One region of the Streptomyces sp. ML-6 genome, then DNA from elsewhere that is predicted to be linked to it. Evidence: riboswitches for the same ligand, from Rfam matches in the RefSeq annotation. Region 1 holds a riboswitch; each other region holds the start of a gene.
The links. Region 1 has a riboswitch for cyclic di-AMP ahead of OCT49_RS32815 (transglycosylase SLT domain-containing protein). Riboswitches for the same ligand answer to the same signal wherever they lie in the genome.

Region 1 (2,194 bases):
CGACCTGAAGGCCGCCAAGGGCAAGGACTTCGACAGGAAGTTCGCCCAACTCATGATCGCCCACCACCAGGGCGCGGTCACCATGGCCCAGGACGAACAGAAGAAGGGCGACAACGCCGAGGCGAAGAAGCTCGCCGAGGCCGTGGTGACGGCCCAGACCGCCGAGATCGAGCAGATGAACAAGATCCTCGAAAGGCTCTGATCCCGACAGGAGTGCGGGCCCCGAAGAGCGGGGCCCGCACTTCCCGTATTCCTCGTCCGGGCGAGAAATCCGGACGAGGGGGCGTACGAACTCGCGGGGGTTCTACCCCGTTTTACTCACCGAGTGATAAGGGTTGTATATCCCTTTTGTGCGGTTTTGATGTCATTCAAAATGTGCCTTTTGCGATTAAGTGGCGCGTGTCACGTCCGATGTCCGTGAGGGTGCCCCGGATGGGCCGGTTCCCTTTCCGTGCAAGGGAATTCGGCCGTTCGTTGTGAAGTGCGTTACCGAATTCCCGGTCATTCGATCTTGTGAATGAATTGCGTGCGGAATTCTGGTCTTGTTCCTTTCGGTGTTTCTCGCCTACGGTCACCGTCAATCCGGACGGAACGCCGAATCCTGCCGCTGTCCGGCCATCCGACTCACCCGTGCACGGCAGGAACGGGGGACCCAGGCAAGCCGCCGATCCGGTCCCCGGAACGGCTCGGGGTGAAGCCGCATCCGTGTGCGGCCGGGCACCTCCCGCCCGAACCCGACAGCTCACCTCGTAGGCGACGGAGAGGAACTCACCATGCTCGCAAAGGGCGCGTACCGTCGTCGCAGGCCCGTCCCGCCGGTCCGGGGTCTCATCGCCGTGGGCACGGGCGTGGCCGCCCTCGTGCTCCCGCTGGCCGTCGCCGGAACTGCGTCGGCGACCCCGGCGCCGTCCACCGGCGTCGTCGCCGCGCAGCCCGCGACGTACACGAACGATCTGGACGGCTGGATCAAGGAGTCGCTGGCCGTCATGGCCCGGCACGGCATCCCCGGCAGCTACGAGGGCATCCACCGCAACATCATGCGCGAGTCCTCCGGCAACCCCCGGGCCATCAACAACTGGGACTCCAACGCCGCCGCCGGCACGCCCTCCAAGGGACTCCTCCAGATCATCGACCCCACGTTCCGTGCCTACCACGTGCCCGGTACGTCGATGGACAGCTACGACCCCGTCGCCAACATCACGGCGGCGTGCAACTACGCCGCCGCCAGGTACGGGTCCATCGACAACGTCAACGGGGCCTACTGAGGCACCGCACGGTCAGTCCGGTCGCGGGGGCGTCCAGTCGGCGTGCCGCAGGATGGCGCGGACGGTGACCCGCGACGGCGCCAGCCGCAGCGCCCCGTTGCGCAGTGCGATCGCCACCGGATGCGACAGCTGCTGCCCCATCCGGCCCGCCCGACGAGCCGCCCTCGCGACCGACTGGCTGCGGGGGCGGCGCTCGGCGTCGTAGCGGCGGAGCGCCGACTCGACGGAGGGCCCGGCGCGGAGCGCGGCGGCCAGCGACACCGCGTCCTCCAGCGCCTGGCAGGCGCCCTGGCCGAGGTTCGGGGTCATCGCGTGGGCGGCGTCGCCGAGAAGGGCGACCCGCCCGACCGCGTAGGAGGGCAGCGGGGTGACCAGCTCGTTGACGTCGTGGTGCAGCACGGCGCCGGGCCTGGTCGCCGCCAGCAGGGCCGGAATGGGGTCGTGCCAGTCCCCGAACCGGCGGCGGACCTCGGCGAGCGGGTCCGGATGACGCACCCCGGCGGGCGAGTTGAACACCGCGTGCCACTCGGCCCGGCCGTCCGCGAACACGATGTGGCCGAACTCGGCCCCCCGGCCCCAGGTCAGCTCGAAGTCGGTGCGCAGCTCCACCGGCGACTCCGTGATGGCGCGCAGCACCGTCGAACCGCTGTGGACCGGGCCGGGGTGCCCCGGGAAGAGCTGGGCGCGCAACCGGCTGTTCACACCGTCGGCGGCCACGACCAGATCCGCGTCGAGAACGGTGTCGCCCGCGGTGAGCCGCACCCGGGAGGCGTCGGAGCGGTCGACGGAGGTCACCTCGGCCCCACCGACCAGGGCTCCGGCGGGCAGCGCCGTGCGCAGCAGCCGGTGCAGCACGGCCCGGGGAATGCCCACGATCGGGGTGCCCGACTCGCGTTCCAGCGCCGCCCCGTCCATGCGCGTCAGCAGGC
Region 2 (2,194 bases), 3.3 Mb from region 1:
GGCGTTCCGCGAGGCGGCCGAGCAGGAGCGCTCACTGGCGGGCGTCGCGCGGCGGCTGGAGCGGGCGCTGGCGCGGGAGGAGGCGAGGCGGGGCGGGCTCGACGTGCTGGAGGGGTTCATCACCGCCGTGCTGGCCGAGATCCCGTCCGGGCTGTCCCGGGTGTGCGTCGTCAACCGCGGCCACCCCGAACCGATCCTGCTGCATCCCGACGGGGCGCTGGAGGTGCTGAGGCCCACCGAGCCCGCGCTGCCGCTCGGGATGGACCTGGGTGCGTGGCCGCAGCGGACGGACGAGTGGGACCTGCCGGCCGGGGCGACCCTGCTCCTGTACACGGACGGCCTCTCCGAGGCGCGGAACGCCGAAGGGGTCTTCTACGACCCGGCGGAACGGCTGCGCGGGCGGATCTTCCCGGGGCCCGAAGAACTGTTGTCCGCGCTGACCGACGACGTGCGTCTGCACACGGGCGGCGAGACGACCGACGACATGGCGCTGCTCGCGGTCATGTGTCCGGCGGAGAGGCAGCCGGACCGGCGCAGGACCGTGCGGATCGTCGGCCTGGAGGAGGCGTGAGGGGCGGGGCGCGGGGGACCGGTTCCGTTCCTTCCGCCCGCAGTGCCACCGTGCGTGATCGAAGGGCGTCGCTCCGCATAACGTTTGACGCAACGTCAGAATCAGGGTAATGACTGAGAGTCGGTCAACTCGTACATTTTCATTAGGTTATGTCCCGTAAAGTCCTGGCCAAAGACATGAACGATCAGTGGGAACGGCTTGGAAAGCGGCCCCGGTGTCTATTAACGTTCGATAACGCAGTGCGGTCGTCCCAGCCGTCGCCAGTGGCGGCACCGTGCGCGAGCGCCGAATTCCGCAAGGGAACCGGGGAACCACCTATATGGGGTGAATCGGACGCCTGTGTCTCGTGAGAGGCAGAGGGGCCCGTAGGAGACCTTCCTGCTCCGAACCCGTCAGCTAACCCGGTAGGCGAGAAGGAAGGAAAGGAGTGCGCCCCCGTGGCGTCCAACAAGCCTGCCCCCGAGGCCCCGTCCTGGTTCACCCCCGACTACGGCTTCGGCGCCGACTTCCCCGCGCAGCGCGGTCCCGACTCCGACGCCGGTTCCGATCCGGCGGCCACCGGGACGATGACGACGGTGTACGGCGGCGACTACGGCGCAGACCCCCACACCGGCCACGGCGGCGACCTCACCACCGAGTTCGGCGGTGACTTCAACGACGACTTCGGCGGCGGCTTCCGTACCGACGGCAACGGCGGTGAGCCCGCGCGCAGCCTGGAGGAGTGGAACCCCACCGAGGAGTCCGTCCGCCCCGTGCGCGGCCGGCACCGCGTCGCCAAGCAGCGCAGCGGACTCGCCCGCAGCTCCACGGTGTTGGGCGTCGGCGTCATCGCGGCGGTCGGCGCGGGTGGCATGGCCACCGCGCAGAGCAAGCCGGCGGTCTCCATCTCCGTCCCCGACTCCATCACGGAGAACCTTCCCGACGCCGCGTCACTTCCCGGCGTGGGCGCCCTGTTCTCCGACGACTCGGACAAGGACGCGTCCGAGGACGTCACCGCCTCCGCCCCGCTGACCTCCGCCGGCCTCACCGTCGCCGAGGCCGAGCAGGGCAGGACGGACGCGGGCGAGGCGCTCCGCGCCCGCATCCTCCAGCAGGCCGAGCAGCAGCAGGACGCGGCCGCCGCCGAGGCCAAGGCCGCCGAGGAGAAGAAGGCCGCGGAGAAGGCCGCCGCCGAGGCGAAGAAGCAGCAGGACGCGGCCGAGGCCAAGGCCGCCGCCGAGAAGAAGAAGGCGGAGGAGGAGGCCAAGAAGAAGGCGGAGGCCGCGCGGCTCGCCAAGCTCGCCGCCAGCTACGCCGTTCCGACCTTCTCGTACACGATCACCTCGACCTTCGGGCAGGCCGGTTCGATGTGGTCCTCCGGCCACCACACCGGCCTCGACTTCGCCGCCCCGACCGGCACCCCGGTCAAGGCCGTGCACAGCGGCACGATCAAGTCGGCCGGTCTGGCCGGTTCGTACGGCTACCGCACGGTGCTGGAGCTGGAGGACGGTACGGAGATCTGGTACTGCCACCAGTCCTCGATCGGCGTCGGCGTCGGCCAGAAGGTCACCACCGGCGAGACCATCGGCCGGGTCGGCGCGACCGGCAACGTGACCGGACCGCACCTCCACCTGGAGATCCACA
Region 3 (2,194 bases), 6.7 Mb from region 1:
TCCCGGCTGGTCAGCCCCGATGTGTGGCGCAGGCTCCGGAGCTCCTCCCCGAGCTTGCGACGCCGTACCGCAGGACCGTGCCGCATCCACGGCCTCCCTCCCTCGCCCGCCGGACGGACATTGTCGCCCGCGCACGGTTTCGCGTGAGGGGGTTCACCGCATCGAGCGACAGATATATGCATATCTTGGTGGATCACCGTTGCAGAGGGCAGCATCGGTGGCAATCTGGCGCGAAGCACGACCCGGAGCGACAGCCGGTCGGTCCGGGTGGGAAAGGGGCGGCTTGCCATGGCGGATCATCAGGAAGCAAGCGTCACTCTGCCGAGCGAGCCGGTCTCGGTCGCGGCGGCCCGGAAGTACGTGGCCATGGTGCTCACCGAATGGGGCCTGACCGCCGACACCGAATTCGCCGACGGCATCCGGCTCATCGTCTCGGAACTCGCGACCAACGCCGTTCAGCACACCTTCGGGCAGTCGCCCACCTTCACGGTGGACCTCCGGCTGGACCGGGAGGAACAACTGTCGCTGGGGGTGACGGACAGTCATCCCCGGTGGCCCCGGCGACTGCCAGCGGCCGTCCAGCAGGACAACGGACGAGGCATGGTCATCATCCGGACCCTGGCCAAGGAATACGGAGGACGGCTCGCGGTCACCCCCACCGCCGCCGGCGGCAAGACGGTATGGATCGTGCTCCCGTGGCCCGGTCCCGTGCACGCCTGAGGAGGGGCCGGACGGGCGGTGGACGCCGCCACCGCCCGTCCGGGGCACGGCCCGCGGAAGGCGGTCCCGGGCCGCTGGGCGTGCCTCAACGGACCCGCCCGTAGTAGACGCTCCTCGTCCAGATCTTCTCCAGCCGGACCACCGCGCCGGTCCTCGGCGAGTGCCAGATCTTTCCCTTCCCGGCGTAGATCCCCACGTGGTAGACGCTGCGGCCGGAGTGGAAGAAGACCAGGTCGCCACGTTGCCGGTTCGAGGCCGAGATGTGACGGGTCTTGTTGTACTGCTGCTGGGCCGTGCGGGGTAGCTTCTTGCCCGCCTTCTTGAACGAGTAGAGCGTCAGGCCGGAGCAGTCGAAACGGTGGGGGCCGGCGGCTCCCCAGCGGTAGGGCGAACCCTTCTTCGACGCGGCGATGCTGAGTGCCTTCATCGAGCGGGTCGCTGCCTGGGCCTCCGTGGTGGCACCCGGGGCGAGCACGGTGCCGCCGACGGCGGCGAGCGTCAGAACCGAGGCCGTACCGGCCCGGGCGATCAGAGACGGGACATGAACCTGCGCAGTCATGCGCAACCCTTCGTCAGCCGCCTGTGAAGGATGACCTGTCGGGTTCGGGCTGGCGAAGTTGCCCGGCCGCTTTCGGCGGCTTCACCCCGAGGGACGACCGATGTTCCGGCCGACCCGTTGTGCTCGGGTCCTCCACTCCTGCCGATCCACTTCCGTCGACCAGGCATCCGGGCGGCGGCAGGACTCGGCGTCCGCCCGGACCGCCCCGCCGCGGTGGCGGGGGCTTGTCGTCCCAGGGATCTTGACGCACTCACTGCCGGATTTCCGAGCCGAAACAGGGATATGTGAGGCTCCTCACGACTGACCCGTTCGAGTGGACGTGGCGATTCCGATGGCTGTTCGGGATATTCGGCCCGGTCCCGTACCAGGGGCGGAACAGTTGATTCCGCCCACTGGTCACGCGGAAAACGCAAGTTGGAAAGTCCCTCGCGCGAGGGACTTCCTACGCCGAACGAGCGAGGAATTTCGCCATGCGCTCCGGGCGTGTCGAGTACGGGAGTTGGGTGACGCCCGCCGCGCTCCGGAGCGGGGGAGTTGCGCACCCTCCGGCGGTCACGAAGGGGCGGGCGCCGGTCAACTCGCCGGAGCGGGCGGTACGGTGACGCGCCCGGCCCGCCGCTCCCCGTCCAGCACGCGCAGTGCCCGGGCCAGGGTGGCGGCATGGATCCGGGCCTCCCCGCGCTCGTGCATCAGCGCCAGCGCGTCCCGCAGGTCGCCGGCCCGTGAGACCAGTGCCTGCGCGGCGCGCAACGCCCCGTAGGTGTCGCTGCCCCGGGCCGGGTTGATCCGGCCCAGCTGGTCGAGGACTTCGAGGTAGCGGTCGATGAACTCCCCCTCGGCGCGGGTCAGTGCGGGGAGCGGCGGGAAGTCGGGCGGCTGCATCGGGCGTTCACCGCGCGCCGTGCGGAGGGAGCG

Region 2: another riboswitch for cyclic di-AMP. It lies ahead of OCT49_RS18425 (M23 family metallopeptidase); the one in region 1 lies ahead of OCT49_RS32815 (transglycosylase SLT domain-containing protein).
Region 3: another riboswitch for cyclic di-AMP. It lies ahead of OCT49_RS03475 (C40 family peptidase); the one in region 1 lies ahead of OCT49_RS32815 (transglycosylase SLT domain-containing protein).

What each region holds. Positions count from the first base shown of each region.
Region 1 is NZ_JAOTIK010000001.1:7,478,595-7,480,788, forward strand. It holds gene OCT49_RS32810 (DUF305 domain-containing protein) at 1-202, shown strand, start outside; cyclic di-AMP (ydaO/yuaA leader) riboswitch at 583-771, shown strand; gene OCT49_RS32815 (transglycosylase SLT domain-containing protein) at 774-1,265, shown strand; gene OCT49_RS32820 (FAD-dependent monooxygenase) at 1,278-2,194, opposite strand, start outside.
Region 2 is NZ_JAOTIK010000001.1:4,151,968-4,154,161, forward strand. It holds gene OCT49_RS18420 (PP2C family protein-serine/threonine phosphatase) at 1-571, shown strand, start outside; cyclic di-AMP (ydaO/yuaA leader) riboswitch at 845-997, shown strand; gene OCT49_RS18425 (M23 family metallopeptidase) at 1,009-2,194, shown strand, end outside.
Region 3 is NZ_JAOTIK010000001.1:807,097-809,290, reverse strand. It holds gene OCT49_RS03485 (helix-turn-helix domain-containing protein) at 1-86, opposite strand, end outside; gene OCT49_RS03480 (ATP-binding protein) at 289-720, shown strand; gene OCT49_RS03475 (C40 family peptidase) at 806-1,279, opposite strand; cyclic di-AMP (ydaO/yuaA leader) riboswitch at 1,283-1,455, opposite strand; gene OCT49_RS03470 (hypothetical protein) at 1,853-2,161, opposite strand; gene OCT49_RS03465 (ATP-dependent Clp protease proteolytic subunit) at 2,169-2,194, opposite strand, start outside.